2 regions of the Cellulosimicrobium sp. PMB13 genome follow, and region 2 is predicted to be linked to the other one. Evidence: predicted binding sites of a transcription regulator. Region 2 holds the regulator's gene; the other holds the start of a gene.
The links. The regulator HspR, encoded in region 2, represses chaperone genes until heat shock. The targets are predictions, from matches to a motif close to AAGTTGAGTCNNNNNGACTCAACTT.
Positions count from the first base shown of each region.

Region 1 (9,622 bases), 130 kb from region 2:
GTGCCCTGGAGGCTCGGCAACCCGTCGGGGGCTCCCGACGCGGTGCTGCCCCGAGCCGTCCGGAACCCCTCCGGGGCGAACGCCAGGCCCTCCGGCGTCCAGCGCGCCGCGATCCCGTCGAGCACGTGGCGCGCGACGTCGTCCGCCTCGCCCGTCCGGTAGCGGTCGGCGCCGCACCGGCGCGCCCACCACAGCAGGTGCACGACGTCGAGCGCGTCGCACGCGGTGACGCGCGGCGCGTCGAGCACCCCGCCGGACGCGTGCCGCAGGACCGAGTCCGTGAGCTCGCGCCCGAGCCCGAGGGGCGTCCCCCACTGCGCGAACGTGCCGCGCACGAGCCGGTACGTCCCGTTGACCGCTTCGCGCCACCCGTCGGCCGCGCGCGGGGCGCCCCACAGCCCGGTCATCGGGTCGCGGTGCTCGACGAGCCACCCGACGAGCGCCTCCCGCACCCCGGCCGGCACCTCGACGCCGGCCTCGCGAGCGAACGTCAGCACTGTCCCGACGGTGTCGACCGTCGAGCCCGCGCCCCACGCGTTCGTGGCCCACGGCAGCGCCCCGAGCCTGCGCACGACCTCAGCGGCGCTCGCGCCCACGGACGGGACGACGGGCAGCGACGCGCCGAGCAGGTCGAGCGCGTAGCCCACGCACAGCACGTGGTAGGCGGTCGCGCCACCGGCCCACGCGCCGTCGGGCCCGTCGCCGTCGGGCCGCACGCCGTCGGGCCGCGCGCCGTCGGGCACAGGACCGGCTCCCTGCCCGAGCTCGGGGATCGTGCCTCCAGCACCGACCAGACCCGTGAGGCGCCGGACCTGCTCCTCGCGCGAGAGGCCGGCGGGGACGCCGCCCACGAGCGCCGCGAGCTCGACGGCGTCGCAGTGGGCACGCACCGTCGGCGGGGTCCCGGGTGCGTCGCGGTGGTGCGCGCCGTCGAAGGAGCGCTCGACGAGCGCGGGCAGGTTGGCCAGGACCTCGGACCCGAGGCTCTCGAGCCGGCGCGCGCGCTCGTCGTCACGGTCCGGTCGCCGACCGGTCGCGACGTCGGGTGAGGTGGCGGGTCGGGATGCCGGTGCGGCGGCAGGCGCCGGCGCGCGTACAGGGCCCGCCGCGGGCCGCTCGCCCGTGCGGCGGTCACGGACGACGCGCGCGGGGTTGCCGACCGCCACGGCGTCCGCGGGCACATCGCGCGTGACGACGGCGCCCGCGCCGATGACCGCGTGGTCGCCCACGGTGACGCCGTCGAGGATCACGACGTGCGCACCGACCCACACGTCGTCGCCGATCGTGATGCCGCGCGACGTGAGGCCCTGCCGGAACACGGGCACGTCCACGCGGTCGAACGCGTGGTCGAAGCCGAGGACGCTCGTGTGGCTGCCGATGCGCACGGCGTCACCGATCGTCACGCGGCCGCGGATCGCGGCGGAGACGTTGACGGAGCAGTCCGCCCCGATCGCGACGTCGCCCGTGACGTGCGCGTGCGCCGCGACGTAGCTGCGGTCGCCGAGGGCGAGGGAGTCGGCGTCGACGTCCGCGAGGCCGGACACGACGCAGCCGTCACCGATCGTGTGGCCGGCCGCCCGGAGGGTCGCGACGCGCTCGTCGTTGGCCTCGCGCTGCTCCGGCGAGGCGGTGGTGTCGAAGGTCCAGGGGGCGAAGTCGGGGGTCAGCGGGCCGGGCACGCGCACCAGGCTCGCACAGGCGTCCGGGACCGACGTCGGCCGCGGCGGAAGCGAACGGAAACGGTCACGCGGGACCGGCCGTCCCGTCGGCGGCGTGCGGCAGACTGTGCCCGTGCCCGGATTCGCCGTCGTCGACCTCGAGACCACCGGGTTCTCCCCTCGTCTCGGTGACCGGGTCGCCGAGGTCGCCGTCGTCCTGGTCGACGACGCGGGCCAGGTCGAGGACGAGTGGTGCACCCTGGTCAACCCCGGGCGCGACCTGGGACCGCAGCACGTGCACGGCATCGCGGCCGCCGACGTCGCGCTCGCGCCGGCGTTCGACCGCGTCGCCCCGGCGTTGCTGCGGCTCCTCGACGGCCGGGTCCTCGTCGCGCACAACGCGTCGTTCGACACGCGCTTCCTGCGCGCTGAGCTCGGCCGCGCGGGCGTCGCCGCGGCGATCGACCCGCTCGCGTGCGTGTGCACGCAGCAGCTCGCCGGGCGCTGGCTCACCGGGTCGCGCAGCCTCGCGGCGTGCTGCGCGACCGTGGGTGTCGCGCACGACGGCGTGCACTCGGCCCTCGGGGACGCGCGCGCCACGGCCGGGCTGCTCGCGCACTACCTCGACGTCGCGCGGGACGACGAGTGCTGGGACGTCGCCCGTGCCGCGGCGGACGGCGTGTGCTGGACCCTGCCGCCGTCGCTCGACGTCGAGCCCGTGCGGCGCGGCGCGAGCCGGCTCCACGGCCACTGGCTCGCGGCCCTGGACGACCCGACGGCTCGGGAGAGTCCCGGGACGGCGGAGGAGTACCTCGCGCTGCTCGACCTCGCGCTGCTCGACCGGTACGTGTCGCACACGGAGCGCAGCGCTCTGGTGGACGCCGCCCGACGGGCCGGGCTCGGACGGTCGGACGTCGAGCGGCTGCACCGCGACCACCTCGCGACGCTCGCGCGCGACGTCCTCGACGGCGCCGGGTCGTCGGTACTCGGCGAGCGGGTCGACGATGCCGGCGTGCTCGACGCCCTGGCGGCGGACCCGACGCTGCACGAGGTCGCCGGCCAGCTCGGGTTCGACGCGGACGACGTCCTCGCCGCGTCCCAGTCCGCGCTCGGGGCGCGGCTCGTGGACGAGGCGAGCGGCGGCGTCAGGCCCAGGGAACGGTTCGCCCTGGCTCCCGGGGACGAGGTCGTGCTCACGGGGTCGATGCGCCGCACGCGCCCCGCGTGGGAGGACGCCGTGCGCCGGGCGGGCCTCGCGCCGTGGGCGTACGTGACGCGCCGGACGCGGCTCGTCGTCACGGCGGACCCGGACTCGTTGTCGACCAAGGCCCGGACGGCGCGGCGCTACGGCATCCCGATCGTCACGGAGGACGCGTTCGCCCGGCTGCTCGACGAGGTCGGGCGCACCACGGAAGGGGTCGCTCGCTCGGCCTGAGCGCCCACCCGTTGAGTGCTGGGTATCTGTCGTCCGGGCAGAGCACAGACGACAAATACCCAGCACTCAACGGGCCGGGCGGGCTCGGCGCTGCGGGACGTGCGGCCAGCGGGGAGGCTGTCCCCATGAGTCCCGACGCTCCCGTCGACGTCGACACCCTGCTCGACGAGCTGTACGCGCTCCCGCTCGAGCAGTTCGTCGTCGCGCGGACCGCGGCGTCGAAGCGCATCAAGGCGTCGGGCGACGCCGTCGGTGCCGAGCGGGTCGGCCGGCTCCCCAAGCCGACGGTCGCCGCGTGGGTCGTCAACCAGGTGGCGCGCGAGCACCCCGAGGAGGTCGCGGCGCTCGTCGCGATCGGCGACGAGCTGCGCGACGCGACCGAGGACCGCGACCGGTCCCGGATCACGGCGCTCGACCGGTTGCGGCGTGAGCGGGCCGAGGCGCTCGTCGGGACCGTCCGGAAGGCCGGGGAGGTGGCCGGGCGCGCGGTCTCCGCGAGCGCCGTCGACCGCCTCGCCGAGACGCTGACGGCGGCCGTCATGGACCCCGACGCGGGCGCCGTCGTGCAGGCCGGGCGCCTGAGCCAGGCGCTGCAGCACGTCGGGTTCGGGATCGTCGACGAGGGCGGGGAGCCCGCGGACGTCGTCACGCTGCACGTGGTGGGCGACGACGGCGCGCTCGGCCCGGCGCGGAAGGGTCGCCGCGGCAGCGGGAGTGGGAAGGCGGGCGGGGGTACGAAGGCCGGCGGCGACGGCAGTGGCGCGGAGCCCGAGCCCCCGGAGGCGGAGGAGCCGGACCCGCTCGCCGAGGCCGAGCGCGCGGTCGAGGAGACCGCGGCCGAGGTGGACCGGCTCGAGGCCGCCCGCGACGAGGCGGACGCCCGGGCGCGCGAGGCGAGCGACGCCGTCGGGCAGGTGGAGGACGACCTCGGTCGCATCGAGGACGAGCTCGCCCGACTGGCGGACGAGCGCGACGAGGCCCGTGCCCGGCTGGAGGCCGCGCGTGCCGCGCAGGACGAGGCGCAGTCCGGGCTCGAAGCGGCCGACGACGCGCTCGAGGCCGCCGAGGAGCGCGCCGCCGAGGCGCGCAAGGCGCGGCGGGCGGCCCGGCGCCGGTGACCCCCGCTGCGGCTCGCGCACGGCGTCGCTGATCCTGCTCGCCCCGACCGGACGCCGATCCGGTGAGTGCCGCCGTTCGTCGTGCGCGAACGCGGGATTGAGTCCCGATCGCTCAAGGTTGACCCCGTCAGACGCCGCGGGCTCACCGCGGCAGCAGACCCGGAGGAGTCACCATGACCACCACCCTCACCCCGATCCCGTTCGGCGCCCTGGCCGCTGACCGTCTCGTCCGCGACCTGTGGACGCGTCCCGTCGCCCCCGCGCAGCGGAGCGGCTACGCGCCGGCCGCCGACGTCTACCGCGACGGCGACGACCTCGTCGCCCGCTTCGACCTGCCGGGCGTCGACCCCGAGCGCGACGTGACCGTCGAGCTCGAGGGTCGCCGGCTCGTCGTGCGCGGCGAGCGTCGTGACCAGCGCGTCGTCGAGGCGCCCGAGGCCGCCGAGGGCTCCGAGGCGACCGACGGCCCCGTGGAGGCTCCCGCCGCGGAGAAGCCGGTCGGCCGCCACATCCGCGAGGTGCGGTTCGGCGAGTTCCGCCGCACCGTCACGCTGCCGAAGGCGGCTGACGCCGACGCCGTCCGCGCGTCCTACGACGCGGGCGTGCTCACCGTGACCGTCGCCGGCGTGTTCGCCGGCCGTGCGCCGCAGCGCATCGAGGTCACGCGCGCGGCCTGACGCCGCGCCACCTGCTCCGGCCGCGCTCCGCCCCTGGCGCCGCCGGACCCCCGACGGGCCGGTACCTCCCGAGGTACCGGCCCGTCGTCGTGCCCGGGCCAGGTGCCGAACCCCGGGTTGTGCGGCGATCAGCGCCTCACCTGCCGCACAACCCGGGGTTCGGCAGGAGGCGGTGACCCACGACCCCGGGTTCGGCAGGCGGTCAGCCGCGGAAGGTGCGCAGCGCCTCGACGACGAGCGCGTGGTCCTCCGCCTGCGGGAGCCCCGAGACGGTCACCACCCCCACGGGTCCGGCGCCCTCGACCCGCACCGGGAAGGCGCCGCCGTGCGCGGCGTACTCCTGGAGCGGGAGCTGGTGCTGCTCGGTGAACGTCGTCCCCTTGGCCCGGGCCCGCAGGCCCACGAGGTACGACGACGCCCCGAACCGCTGCACGACCCGCACCTTGCGCTCGACCCACGTGTCGTTGTCGGGCGTCGTGCCCTCGCGCGCGGCGTGGAACACCTGCTGCGTGCCCTTGCGGACGTCGATCGTCACCGCGAGGTCACGCTCTGCGGCGAGCTCGACGAGGAGGCACCCGAGGCGCCACGCGTCGTCGTGCGTGAACGAGGCGAGCACGAGCTCGTGCTCCTGCGCCTCGACGGAGGCGATGGTCGCGGCGAGGTCGTCGGGCGTCGTCGTCATGCCGCCATCGTGGCACGAGCGGGGCGGGTGATTCCTCGTCCGTCCCTACACTGTTCGGGTCCGGCCGACCATCGGCCCGACCGAGCACCCGAGACCGCCGGAGAACCCGTGAGCACCCTGCGATGAGCTGGCAGCGCCCCGCCGGCCCCCCAGGACCGCCGCCTCCGCCCGCACCGCGCCGTCGCGGCGGCCGGACGCCGGAGGGTGCCGTGCGGTTCGTGCGGTACTGGCTGCTGGTCTACGCGATCGTCGCGCTCGTGATCGCGGCCTCGCTCCTCGGCGGGCTGCTCACGGGTGCCTGGGCCGGGGAGGGCAAGAACGTCTCGCGCTGGTTCGCCGTGGTCACGTCGACGAGCCTCGCCGGCCTCACGCTCTGGGCCCGTGCCCTCATGATGCGCAAGATCCGCAGCGGCGAGTACCCGCCACAGGGCCGGCGATGATGCGCTCGGGGAGCTGCACCCGGTGACCGCCGCACCGTCCGCCGGCCCGACGGTCGACGTCCTCGACCACGGCCTGCTCGACCGCGCGTCGGGCGCCCTGCTCGCACAGGCTGCGGGTGACGCGCTCGGCGTGCCGTACGAGTTCGCGGCACCTCCAGGCCCGGGGCGACGCGACGAGGTCGCGGTGATGCGGGGCGGCGGTCTGGGCCCGTACGCGCCTGGAGAGTGGAGCGACGACACGCAGATGTCGGTGTGCGTCGCCCGGGTGACCGCGTCGCACGACGTGCTCTCGCCCGTCCCCGACGCGTTCGGCGCCACCCCGCTCGACGACGTCGCCGCCGCCTTCGAGGAGTGGCGCACCGGGGGTGCGAGCGACATCGGCACGCAGACGGCAGCCGTGCTGCGAGACGCTGCAGCACGCCGAGGGCCCGCCGCACAGCGGCTGCGGGCTGCGGCCGAGGCGCTGCACGCCGCGACGGGACGCTCGGCCGGCAACGGCGCGCTGATGCGCACGGGAGTCGTCGGGCTCGTCGCGCTCGACGACCGCGAGACGACCGCCCGAGCAGCGCGCGCCGTCGCCGAGCTCACCCACACCGACCCGCTCGCGGCCGACTCGTGCGTGCTGTGGTCGGAGGCCGTGCGCGTCGCGGTTTCCGAGCGGCGCCTCGACGTGCGCGCGGGGCTCGACCTTCTCGAGCCGGACGCCGCCGCGAGCTGGTCGGCGTGGATCGCCGACGCCGAGCTTCCCCGCCCGACGGCAGACCTGCGCCAGAACGGCTTCACCGTCACCGCGCTGCAGGCGGCGTGGCACGCGATCGCGACCACGACGCCTGCGCAGTCGTCGGGCGAGCACGACCACCTCCGGGACGCGCTGCAGGCCGCGGTCGCGATCGGGGGGGACACCGACACCGTGGCGGCGATCGCCGGCGCGCTGCTCGGTGCGCGCTACGGGGCGCGACGGGTACCCCACGACTGGGCGGCGGCCGTCCACGGCTGGCCCGGGATCGGCACGCGCGTGCTCACGGCGCTCGCACGCCGCACCGCGCAGGGCGGCCTCGTCCGTGCGGGCAGGCTCACCCTGCCCGACGGCGCCCACCGGCCCGCACAGTCCTGCCCGGTGTGCGGGACGCTCGTCGACCAGAACCCGCGGTATCCGCGGCACGTGTGCGCGTGGTGCTCGGCCGCGGTCACGGACGAGGCCGGTCGGCCCGTGACACTGTCGAACACGACCTTCACGGGCGGCGGCTACACCGCGTTCTCCGCCGACGGGACTCTCGCCTCCCCCGACGTCCTCGCCGGGCGCGTGTGGATCGGGGGCGTCGAGCACCGCGCGCAGGAGGCCTACTTCGGCGGCATCGTCGTCCAGCCGCTCGACGACGGCCGCTGACCGGACGAGGACCTGGGTCCCGGCGGCCCGGCCATCAGTCGCCGCGCGCGTGGCGGGTCGCGCGGTCGTTCGCGCGCTGGATCGCGTCGACCAGCTCGTCCTTGCTCATGGAGGAGCGGCCGTCCACGTCGAGCCGCCGCGCGACGTCGAGAAGGTGCTCCTTCGACGCGTTCGCGTCCACGCCGCCCGCCGTCTCCGCCGAGGACTCCAGGCCGTCCTCCTCGGCGCGCTCGTCCGACGGCCCAGGCTCGTCCTTGGGCTCCCAGTGGTCGCCGATCTTCTCGTGCGTGTGCTTGAGCGCGGCGAACGCGACGCGGCTCGCACGCTCCGCCGAGCCGTACTGCTCCATCGCGGCGTCGTAGGCCTTGGCGAACGTCCGCTGCGCCTTCTCGTCCGAGCGCTGCAACGTGCTCGGGATCTCGGACTCCTTCGCGTCCCCGCTCCGGGTCGTCTTCGGCACGGTGGGCCTCCTTCCCGCTCGCTGCCCGACGGCGGTCGCCGCCTCCCGTCGAGCGTCTCGCCGCGCGCCGTCGCTCGCCAGCGCGGAGGTGCGGCACCGACGACCGACGCCGCATGCCTCCGCCGGGCGACGAGGAACACCCCCGCATACGCTTCGCGGATGTCGCGCGCCCTGATCTTCCACGGCCGGATCGCCGGCTGGGGCACGTCGTCCGGGACCCGGGTCGTCGTCGGCCGCTGGGACCGCTCGCCCTTCGGCGCGTTCTCCGACGTCATGGTGGAACGGCCCGACGGCGAGCGTCTCCTGCTCGCACCGTCCGAGGCGGTGGCGTCGCTCGTCGGCTCGACGTACTCCTTCGACCGCGTCGAGATCGTCCCCGTCGAGGTTCGCGACCTCCCGGCCGACGACCTCGGTGCGGCGTCCGTCGGCGGTCGCGACCGGCGCACGCCCGCCCCGTGGCACGTGGCGGCCGGACCGCTCGAGGCACGGCTCGCCGTCGGGCAGCGCACGGGGCTGGGGCACGCCCTGCGCGCCGTGCCCGACCGGGTGGCCGGGTCGCGCCGGTTCACCGCCGTGACGGACCCGGTCGCGCGAGCGCTGCTCCACGGCGTCCGGACGCGTGGGAGCGCCGGTTCGGGCCGCGTCGAGCACTACGGTGCGACGGACGTGCACGCGCTCGAGACGGTCACGTCCTCGTGGGACGGCGTGTCCCTGGGGAGCATGACGTCCGTCGACCCGCCGGTTCGTTTCGGCTTCGGGTCGACGCCGCGGCGACCCGCGGTGACGGACGTCGTGACGACGATCGTCGTGCCGGACGTCGGCTGAGAGCGCGTCTGCAACGGGCGACACACTCCCCGGCACGCGACGCATGTGCGCTCGAACGATGCACCCGCGACCGAACGACGCACTCGCGCTCGAAAGGTGCACGGAGAAGTGCATCTCTCGGCCCGGAGTGCGTCGTTCGAGCGAGCATGCGAGAGGCTGGGTCCGGAACCTTGACCGCGACCTTCTTCCTACCTCGTGGAGCCAGACCTGTGGACGAGCACGAACGTGAGACCCGGCGTCGCATGGCGGCGCACGAGCTGTACACGGACCACGGCGTCGTCGGCCTCGCCGCCGAGCGCGCCCGCGCGACGGAGCTGACCTACGACTTCAACGCGACACGACCCTCCGAGACCGGCGAGCGCGAGCGCCTGCTGCGGGCTGTTCGCCGCCGTCGGCGACGGGGTGTGGATCGAGCCGACGCTGCGGGTGGCGTACGGCGGCACGACGCGCCTCGGGAACGGCGTGTACGCGAACTTCGGGCTCACGCTCGTCGACGACGTCGAGATCAGCATCGGTGACCGCGTGATGTTCGCGCCGAACGTGACGATCTCGACGACCGGCCACCCCGTGCACCCCGACCTGCGCACCGACGGCACCCAGTTCTCGGCGCCCGTCGTCGTCGAGAACGACGTGTGGGTCGGGACGGGAGCGGTCATCCTGCCGGGCGTCACCGTGGGGCGCGGTTCCGTCGTCGCCGCGGGAGCCGTCGTGGCGGGGAACGTGCCGCCGATGACGGTCGTGGGCGGCGTGCCGGCGCGTGTGCTCCGCGAGATCACCGACGCCGACCGGGAATGGTCCTACCGCGCGCCCCGCACGCTCGACCTCCCGGGCCCTGGCCCACGGATCGTCCCGGCCGCCGCGCCGGGCACCGCCGTCTGACACCGGGGCCGCGGGAGCCTGAGGTCGCCGAGCCGGAGGCCGCCGCGGCTCGTCGCACGGA
Region 1 covers NZ_CP145910.1:342,332-351,953, forward strand. The annotation lists gene V5D56_RS01785 (acyltransferase) at 1-1,679, opposite strand, end outside; gene V5D56_RS01790 (exonuclease domain-containing protein) at 1,792-3,093, shown strand; gene V5D56_RS01795 (hypothetical protein) at 3,219-4,211, shown strand; gene V5D56_RS01800 (Hsp20/alpha crystallin family protein) at 4,385-4,888, shown strand; gene V5D56_RS01805 (heme-degrading domain-containing protein) at 5,091-5,570, opposite strand; gene V5D56_RS01810 (hypothetical protein) at 5,693-6,010, shown strand; gene V5D56_RS01815 (ADP-ribosylglycohydrolase family protein) at 6,033-7,397, shown strand; gene V5D56_RS01820 (ChaB family protein) at 7,432-7,857, opposite strand; gene V5D56_RS01825 (hypothetical protein) at 8,017-8,682, shown strand; gene V5D56_RS01830 (maltose acetyltransferase domain-containing protein) at 8,925-9,200, shown strand; gene V5D56_RS01835 (DapH/DapD/GlmU-related protein) at 9,085-9,561, shown strand.
Region 1: the regulator HspR is predicted to act here: its motif matches at 4,306-4,330, upstream of V5D56_RS01800 (Hsp20/alpha crystallin family protein).

Region 2 (9,622 bases):
TCGACGGCATCCTCTCGTAGCAGGCGCGCCGCGGGGACCGCCCGGGCACGCGCCAACAGGCGGTCAGCCCTTGCCCCGCCCGCTCTCACCGCACGGCGTCCCGCGCTCCCAGAACACGTGGAGCAGGTCCCGGTCGGGCCTGAGGCCGATGCTGCCGTTGCGCGCCGCATAGTTGAGTCCCCCGTACGACACCGTGGCCGAGTGGGAGTACCACACGTCGCGCTGCCAGCCGGTGGCACACTGCGGCGCGACGCTGAACGGCTCGACGGTCAGCCGCAGCGGGCTGCCCTGCGTGTGGACGACGTACGTCCCGCCGGACCACGGCGCCTCGCCGAGCTCCACGGTGCGGACCTCGCGCGGCGCGAGGTCCCAGGACCCCTTGGCCTGGCCCGTGACCCGGAACGTCACCGGGACGTTCGAGCCCGAGTTGTCGAGCAGTGCCGACACCGCACGGTAGGAGTGCCCCCGGCTCTCGTCGTAGTACGCGTCCCCGAGGACGAGCTGCGCCGTCGGTTCCGCGACCGCGCAGTCGACGGCGTCGACGTGCACCGCGAGCGACTGCGTGAACGTGCGACCCAGGTGGGTGCGGGAGAGGTCGAAGGTCACCGTGCCGGGCTTCACCGACAAGGCGCCCGAGTCGACGTCGACGCTCGACGCCTGGCCGGGTGCCACGTCCCCGAGGTCATGCGTGCCCCACGGCGTCGTGGCGACGACGTGCACGGTCTCCGCCGAGTCGTTGTGCAGGCTCGCCGTGAGCCGGACCGTGTCCGCCTCGCACCGAGCGTTCACGGTCGCCGTCGCGGTCCAGTCCGGCTCGTACGCCGCGCGACCGTACCGCACGGTGAGGCCCTTGTCCTCGAAGCCCTTGCCGTGCACCCAGCGGTACTGGCGGAAGGAGACGTCGCCGGGCTTCACCTCGAGCGAGCGCGTGTCGATCGTGAACGTCGCGCTCTGCCCCGGGGCCAGCTTCTGCACGGGCGCCGAGTCCCCGAACCGGCCGCCCAGCATGCGCGCGTCGATCGTCTCGGGCGAGTCGTTGGTCAGCGTGCCGACGATCTTCACCGAGCCGTCCTGCCAGCGCGTCTCGACGGTCGCGGCCGTGGCCCAGGCGGGCACGTACGAGAACGCGTCGTACGACCGCGCGAGGTCGTGCGAGCCGCCGGTCGCGTCGGTCCGCTCCGCGCGGAAGGTCACCGACCCGGCCGGGAGGTCACGCAGCCGCGTCCCGAGCGTCAGCGTCGCGGTAGCGCCGGGCGCGACGTCGACGGGCTCGGTGCTGCCCAGCGCGCCCGCGTCCATGACGACCCGGAGCGTCGCGGCCCGGTGGTCGTTGCGGAACGTGCCCGTCAGCACGGCCGAGCCGGTCCCGGCGTCGACGACCCAGCCGGAGGTCACCGCGCCGTCGACGGACCAGCGGAAGCAGTCCACGGCGGGGATCGTGTGCGTCGCGATCACGGCGCCGTCGGCGAGCACCACGACGGTCGCGTCCTGCTGGCCCACGCCGCCCGGCAGCTCGACGTCCTGCGCCGCGCCGCCCTCGACCGTCACCGTCGCGTCGTCGCGACCCTGGACCGAGAACACGACGGGGACCGTCGATGCCGCGTTGTCGTACCGCAGCGACACCGGCGCGGACGACGTGTCCGTCGCCGGGTCGAACACGCACTCCCCCACGCTCGGCGCTGCGGCCGCCGACGGCGCGTACCGCGCCGCGTCGAACGTCGCCGCCACCTCACGCGTCCCCTCGGACCCGTCCAGCCGGGTCACCCGGAACGTCACCGCACCGGCTGCCACGTCGTGCGACCCCGTGTCGACCGAGAGCGACACCTCCGCGCCGGGCGCCACCTCCACCCGCTCCGTGACACCCAGCTCGCCCGCGTCCATCACCACGCTCAGCGGCGCCGCCGCGTGCCCGTTGCGGAATGTGCCGTCCACGACGACGGATCCCGACTCCGCCGACCAGCGCGACGAGGCAGTGCCCGTGACCGACCACACGAAGCAGTCCACGGCCGGGACCCCGCGGGCGACGGACCGTGCGCCGTCGGTCCGCACCGTGTAGGAGACCGCCGCGGCACCGGCGCGCGGCAGGTCGACGTCGAGCACCGTCCCGGCCGGGACGGTGCGCGTCAGGTCCGCGTGGTCGGCGACCGAGAACACCACGGGCAGCGTCGACGCGGAGTTGTCGTAGCGCAGCGTGACGGGCGCGGACGACGTGTCCGTCGCCGGGTCGAACACGCACCGGCCGACGCTCGGCTCGGACACGGTCGGCGCGATCCGCTGCTCGTCCAGGAGGATCGGCAGGAGGCTCTGGTACCCCTTCGCGTCGCCGTCCGCGTCCGCGTGCCAGCGGTACTGGCGCAGGACCGCGTTCCCGCGCGGGGTCTCGCGCAGGCCGGTCTCCAGCACCATGGCGCCGGCGCCACCCTCGGCAGGGAGCCTGGCCGCGTCCGAGTCGCCGACGGCATCCCACGTGCCGCCGGACGGGGCGAGCAGGCGCACGTCCATCGCGACGTCGGTGTCGTTGACGACGTCAGCCGTGTACCGGACCGTGCCGTCCACGTTCTGCGCCGTGACGCCGACGTCGGCCGCGGTGAGCCACGTCGGGTCCCAGCAGTCGAGGGCGTCGAAGGGCCCGGCGTCGAGCCGGTGGTCGAACGGCTGGCCGGCGATCGTGGTCGAGAGCACCACGGCGGCGGCCCCGGCGGGGAACCGCACGCCGTCGTCGACGCGCAGCTCGCGGGTCTCCCCGCGCGCCACCGTGGACGTCGCGCTCGACCCGGCCGCCTCCGCCGTCACCGTGAGGTCGTCGTACGCCGTCGTGTTCGTGTACTGCGCGTGGATCGACGCGCGCTCGGGATCGCCGGGCACGCCGCACTGCGGCACGACCGGCCGGGTCAGCCCGTCCTCGGCGCCGGCCCAGGCCTCGGCGACGTCGAGCACGACGGTCGTCGCGCCGTCGTGCGCGTCCACCGCGTCGCCGCTGACCGTCAGCGTGTGCCGCGCGCCGTCGGCGTCCTCGGCGTCGGCGAGCAGGTCGACGGCGAAGCGCGCCCGCTGCTTGGGCGCCAGCTCGGTCTCGGTGGAGCACGACACCTGGGAACGGTCGCCGGGCTCGCACACCCAACCGTCCGCGCGCTGCACGCCGTCGCCGTCCGTCACGAGGACCACACCGTCCGGGAGCGCGAACTCGACCGAGGGCTGGAGCGCCACCTTGTCGCCCGCGTTGCGCACCTCGAGCGCCATGTCCACGGTCCCGGGGTTCGTCAGCGCGAACGCCCGCCCCTCGGCGTACACGGGCGCGACGCGCACCTCGGCCCCGTAGTAGCCGACGGACGTCGGCCGGAACGCCTTGCGGACGGGCTCGATGCCCTTGGCCCGCGCGACGCCGTGGAAGAAGTACTCGCCGCCGGACTGCGCCGTCACCTGGACCACGAGGTCCTGGCTCGCACCGGGCGACAGCACGCCGACGGAGCACGTGACGACGCTCGTCCCGTCCTCCTGCGCGACGGCGGCGCCGCACGGCAGCGCCGCGGCCCGGAGCGCTGGCGCGACCGACGCGCCGCCCGGGACGAGCGCTGAGCTGCCGGTCGTGACGCCCTCCGGGAGGGTCACCTCGACGAGCACCTCCTCGGCCGCGCGGCCACCGGTGTTGGCCGCGATGACGGTGAGGTCGGCGGGCTGGCGTGCGGCGAGCGTGACCGTCCCGAGGGACAGCTCGAGCGCGGGCGGTGCGGGCGGCGGCGGTTCGGTCGGCCCCGGCGTGGGCTCCACCGGACCGGGCGCGGGGTCGACAGGCGGGGGCCCGGCGTCCACCGGGGTCGTGCCCGGGTCGACGGGCGAGGTGACCGGGGCGCCGGTGTCCGGTGCGGGATCGTCGACCACGGCGCCCTCGGCGGAGGTCGCGGGGTCCGTGGTCGGGATGTTCGCCGGCGACGTGGGGTCCGTCGACGGGTCCGTCGGCGCGGCGGACGGCTCGGTCGTCGCGGAGCCGGAGAGTTCCGGCGAGGCGCTGGGCGACGAGCTCGTCGCGGCGGTGGGCTCAGGTGTCGGGGTGTCGTCCGGTGTGAAGACGCCCAGAGCGCCCGCGACGCCGAGACCCGCCACGGCGAGCACCCCGACGCCCACGGCTGCGGCAGCGAGGGGTGCGGAGGCGACGAGCGCGGCGAGGCCGCCGGCCGCTGCGGCGGCCCCCGCACCGCCGGCTGCCGCGGTTCCCACCACCGCGGCACCCGTGGCCGCGACACCCCCCGCCGCGCCGCTGCCCGCGACCACGCTCCCGGCCGCCCCGGAACCTGCTGCCGCACCGCCCGCGCTGCCCGCGCTGCCGGCGCCGACCGCGCCGGCCCCACCGGTTCCCGCCACCCCGCCGGACGCCGCACCACCAGCCCCACCGGACGCCGCACCTCCGGAGCCCGCAGCACCTCCCGAGCCGGCCGCACCTCCGGAGCCTGCCCCGCCGGAGCCGGCCGCGCCGCCGGAGGCGCCCTGCCCGGCCCCGGCGCCTGCCAGTGCAGCGGCCGCGCCGCCCGCGACCGCGGCCCCGCCGGACACGGGCAGCGCCGTCCCGACGAGCCCCAGCGCCCCGATCCCGAGGACCAGGGGCGCGATGACCGCGCGCATCCCGTGCGAGACGTCGCCGAGCTCGAGCACGAGCCCACGGCACTCGCCGCAGCCGTCGAGGTGGCCCTCGACGCGCGCCGTCTCGCGCTTCGCGAGCCCGCCGCGCACGTACGAGCCCAGCAGCGGGTTGACGCCCTGGCACTCCTCGGCGGGGACCGACGTCAGGTGCTGCTGGAGGTAGGCCTGGCGCAGCCCTTCGCGCGCCCGGTAGGACAGGGCGGAGACACCGTTCGCGGTGAGCCCGAGGATCGGCGCGATCTCGGCGGGCGCGAGGTTCTCGACCTCCGTGTACCAGAGGACGGCGCGCCACCGCTCGGGAAGCTCGGCATAGGCCTTCGCGACGATGGAGCGCTCGAAGCCCTCGAGCGTGGGGTCCTCCGTCGAGGCCATGGGCCCGAACGCGGACTCGAAGGTGCGCTCGTCGTCCGTGGGCTCGGTGCGCCGGGCACCGTTGACGAGGTCGTAGGAGAGCCGCCGGACGACGGTGAAGAGGTACGCGCGGAACGTGACGTCCGGTCCGCCGCCGTTCTGCAGGACCGACAGCGTGCGGGCGAAGGCGTCGGAGACGACGTCGTCGGCGTCCATCGTCGAGCGCACGTACTGGCGAGCGACGGTGTGCGCCGCGGCGGCGTGCCGCTCGTACAGCGCACCGTAGGCGGCCGGATCTCCTCCGCGCACAGCGGTGATGAGCTCGGCGTCGCTCAACGCCTCGCTGGACACCTCTGTTCGCGCCTCAGTCATGCCACCGCCCCGGACATCGTCCTGCTGCAGCAAGACGTACGACGCGCCCTATGGTAGACGCCTGTCCAAGTTCCCGGGAGGGGGTCCAGGACATCCGTCTCGGGAAGGGGTGAACCGTCCCCGTTCGTCCCGTCTTTACCCGCTACCGGCGGTTCTTTTCACCCGCTGCAGCACCGTGCCGAAGATTCTCGTCGAACCCGCGTCATGAGGGCGGCTCCCGCGCGTCTCATGTACATGGACCACATCCAGGGGTACGCCGCGCCTGCCCCCGAGCAGCTGCGCGAGGCCTGGCGCGAGAGGAGCGCCGAGACGGTCTGGCTGCGCCCGGGCGACTGGTACCACCCCGCCGTCGACGCGCTGGCCGAGGCCGTCGTCGACCGGCAGGACGTCACCCCCGCCGCGGAGCGGCTGGGGCACGCTCGAGGCGAGGCCGGCGTCGGCATCGGCGAGGCGATCGACGACGTGGCGTGCCTGTACCGCTCGCACGACCGCGAGCCCGATCTCGAGCTCCTGCGCGCCGTCGCGGTCGGGTGGGCCGAGGGCTACGCCGCGACGCCGGTCTCCCCGGAGGTCCTCGACCCCGAGTCCGGGCTCGCGACGCCCCAGTACCTGACCCATCGCCTCCGCGAGACGTACGGCGCGGCACAGCGCTCGGGCGTGCCCGTCGGCGACACCCACGGGCTGCTCGTGGTGGACGTGGCCGTCGACGACCTGACGGGCTGGCAACGCTTCGCCCGGTCGGCCGCGATGGGTCGGGCGCTCACGCAGACCTTCGGCGACGGGCACCCGATGGCGTCGCTCGGCAACGGGCTCTTCGTCGTCCTGGGCGAGCGTCTGGTCGACGGCGAGGCCGTCCGGGTCGAGCTGCGCCGTCGTATCGAGCGCACCGGGCTCTCGCTCGGCGTCTCGGCGATCCTGCGCCGTCCGCCGCGCCTGTGGACCGAGCCGCTGCCGGGGACCCACGCCGCCGCCGTCGCGCTCCTCGACACGCTCCAACGCTGAGCAGTCCGCTCCAGGCCGGGCACGACGACGCCCCGGCCGAGCGGGCGAGCGCTCGTTCCGGGGCGTCAGGGGGCGGGGCGTCCCTGCGGTCCGGTGGGTTACCGGACCGCCTTCCGAGGAGCCCGCGCGTCAGCGCGGGGTGAACGTCAGGCAGTCCGCGCTGATCTCGCTCGACGGGCCCGCACCGACGCGGATGGACGGCGCCGAGCACTCGAGCGACTCGTTGTGGACGCACTCCGTGCGCTGGCACGCACCGACGTGCGCGAGGACCTTCTCCAGCCCGCCCTTGGTCCCGAGCGGGATGAAGGTCGCGCACTCCGCGTCGCCGACGTGGCCGGCGATCGTCACGGCGCCGGCGTGGCACCCGTGGTCGTGGTTGTACCCGCACCCGTCGATGGAACACTCGACGACCTGGGGCATCTCCATGAGGCTGCTCATCGTTGTCTCCTCGCTCCGAGGACCCGGGGGGCCGGGCTTCCGTTCTCCACGGTATTCCCGGAATTCCCTCGTGTATAGCAAGCAAGGCCTGGCTAACAATTGCCGCGCGCGCATTTCAATAGCGCACATCATTCTTTCGAAAATGCACCGCAGGCGGTCTCTCGGGACTGCGGCCCGTCCGCCTCGACAGGCTCAGCCCTCGTCGTGCGACCGGGCGGACGGCCGCCAGATGACGAGCGCACGCGCCTCGGCGTGCTCGGCGAACGTCTCGCGCAGCGCGTCGTCGACGCCGCGCCGGACGCTGCGACCGCGCGGGACCACGACGACGTCGCCGCTCGCCGCAGCGGCGAACACGCGACCGCCCGGCTCGACGCGCGCCGAGAGGGCCTCGAGCCGGCGCTCGAGCCGCTCGACCTGCGACTCCAGCGCCAGGATGCGCTGGATCCCGGCGAGGTTGATGCCCTCGTCGTGGCTGAGCCGCTGCACCTCGCGCAGCTTCGCGACGTCGCGCAGCGAGTAGCGGCGCCCGCGCCCTGCGGCGCGACGCGGCACGACGAGCCCGAGGCGGTCGTACTGGCGCAGCGTCTGCGGGTGCATGCCCGCGAGCGCCGCCGCCTGGGAGATGACGAGGACGGGCGCGTCCTCGGGGACGTCCTGGCTCACGACGCCACCTCCGTCACTGGGCCGCCTGGCGGGCGAGGTCCGCGCGCACGTCCTGCCCGTCCGTCTCGGCGGCGAACGCCTCGACCGCCTCGCGCGCGGCCTTCGACAGCTTCTGCGGGACGGCCACCTGGACCGTCACGAGGAGGTCGCCCGTGCCCTTGGCGGCCGTCACGCCGCGGCCCTTGACGCGCAGCGTCCGGCCCGACGGCGTGCCCGCGGGCACCTTGACCTTGACCGTGGACCCGTCGAGCGTCGGCACGGAGATCGTGGCGCCCAGCGCCGCCTCGGCGAACGTCACGGGGACGCTCACGCGCAGGTTGGTCCCGTCGAGCGCGAACACGGGGTGCGGCGTGACGTGGACCGTGACGACGAGGTCGCCGGCCGGACCGCCCCCGCTGCCCGGGCGACCCTTGCCGCGCAGCCGGATCTTCTGGCCGTCCCGCACGCCCGGAGGGATGCGCGTGGTCACCTGGCGGCCGTCGACGGTGAACGTGACGGTCGAGCCCTCGACCGCCTGGCGGAAGGGCAGGGTCGTGGCTGCGGCGACGTCGGCGCCGGCCTGCGGGCCGCCGAAGCCCTGGCCCGCGAACCGCTGACCACCGGCCCCGCCCCCGAACATCGACCCGAGGATGTCCTCGAACCCCGCGCCGCCCTGGCCACCGGTCGAGTAGCGCACGCGCGCCCCGCCCGGGGCGCCGCCGCCGAACATCCCGCCGAACAGGTCCTCGAAGCCCGCGCCGCCGGCGCCGCCCGGACCCGCGGAGAACCGCGCGCCGCCGCCCGCCATCGCCCGGATCGCGTCGTACTGCTCGCGCTCCTTCGGGTCGGACAGCACGGCGTAGGCCTCGCCGATCTCCTTGAACTTCGCCTCCGCCGCGTCGTCACCCGGGTTCTGGTCCGGGTGGTACTGGCGGGCGAGCTTGCGGTACGCCTTCTTGATCGCGGCGTCGTCGGCGTCCTTGGGGACGCCGAGCGCGGCGTAGAAGTCCTTCTCCATCCAGTCCTGGCCGGTCATGGCGCCTCCCTCCGGGTCGTGTCTCGTGTGCTCGTGGGTCTGTCCTCGCGGTGCTCGACCGGGGCGCTGCGGCGCTCCCGGTGGTGATCGTCCCGTGCCCGACGGCGGAGCGCACCTTCGCGCGGAAGGTGCGCCCGCGCCGTCGGGCACGGGGGTGGTGCTACTCCGGGCCGACGACGGAGACGCGCGCGGCGCGCACGACGCGCTCGCCGATCCGGTAGCCCGGCTCGATGACGAGGTTCACCGTGGACGCGGTGGCCTCGGGGTCGGTCTGGTGCATGAGCGCCTCGTGGACGTTCGGGTCGAACTCCTCGCCGACCGTCCCGTACCGCTGCACCCCGAACCGCTCGAGGCTCGCGTCGAGCTTGTCCGCGATCGCGGCGAACGGGCCCGTGAGCTCGCCGTGCTGGCGGGCGCGGTCCACGTCGTCGAGCACGGGCAGGAGCGCGGTCAGCACGTCCTCCACGCCCTTGGTGCGCGCGGCCTCCTGGTCGCGCAGCGCCCGGTTGCGGTAGTTCGTGAAGCTCGCGCGCTCGCGCTGGAGCGAGTCGAGGTGCTGCGCCGCCTCGGCCTTCGCCGCCAGGACGGCGGCGTCGACCTCGGCCTCGCCCGAGGGCTCGAAGTCGAGCCCGGCGAGCGGGTCGGTACCCGCCTCGTCGCCGGCCTCGGCCGGCGCACCGGCCGCAGGCTCGGCCGAGGGGCCCGCCCCGGCCGCGCTCTCGCGCGGCCGGGCGGTCTCCGGGTCGACCTTGCGCTTGTCGGTGAACTGGAACGGCTTCTCCTCGGGGCCCTGACCGGTCTCGCCGGCCTGCTCCTCGGGGCCCCGTGCGTCGTCCGACGTCACTTCTTGTCGTCCTCGTCGTCCACGATCTCGGCGTCGACGACGTCCTCGTCAGGCGCCGAGCCGGCACCCGCCGCGGCGGTCGCGTCGTCCTGCGCCGCCCCGGGGTTGCCTGCCGCCTGCTCCTGCTCGGCCGACGCGTACAGCGCCTGGCCGATCTTCTGCGAGGACGTGACGAGCTTCTCGTGCGCCGTCTTCACGGCGGCGGCGTCCTCGCCCTCGAGCGCGGACTTCACCGACGCGATGTCGGCCTCGACCTCGGTGACGACGTCGGCCGGGAGCTTCTCCTTGTTCTCGGAGACGAG
Region 2 covers NZ_CP145910.1:211,627-221,248, forward strand. The annotation lists gene V5D56_RS01150 (NAD(P)-binding oxidoreductase) at 1-20, shown strand, start outside; gene V5D56_RS01155 (sigma-70 family RNA polymerase sigma factor) at 64-5,358, opposite strand; gene V5D56_RS01160 (hypothetical protein) at 5,563-6,360, shown strand; gene V5D56_RS01165 (DUF1540 domain-containing protein) at 6,490-6,798, opposite strand; gene V5D56_RS01170 (heat shock protein transcriptional repressor HspR) at 6,991-7,461, opposite strand; gene V5D56_RS01175 (DnaJ C-terminal domain-containing protein) at 7,475-8,476, opposite strand; gene grpE (nucleotide exchange factor GrpE) at 8,637-9,320, opposite strand; gene dnaK (molecular chaperone DnaK) at 9,317-9,622, opposite strand, start outside.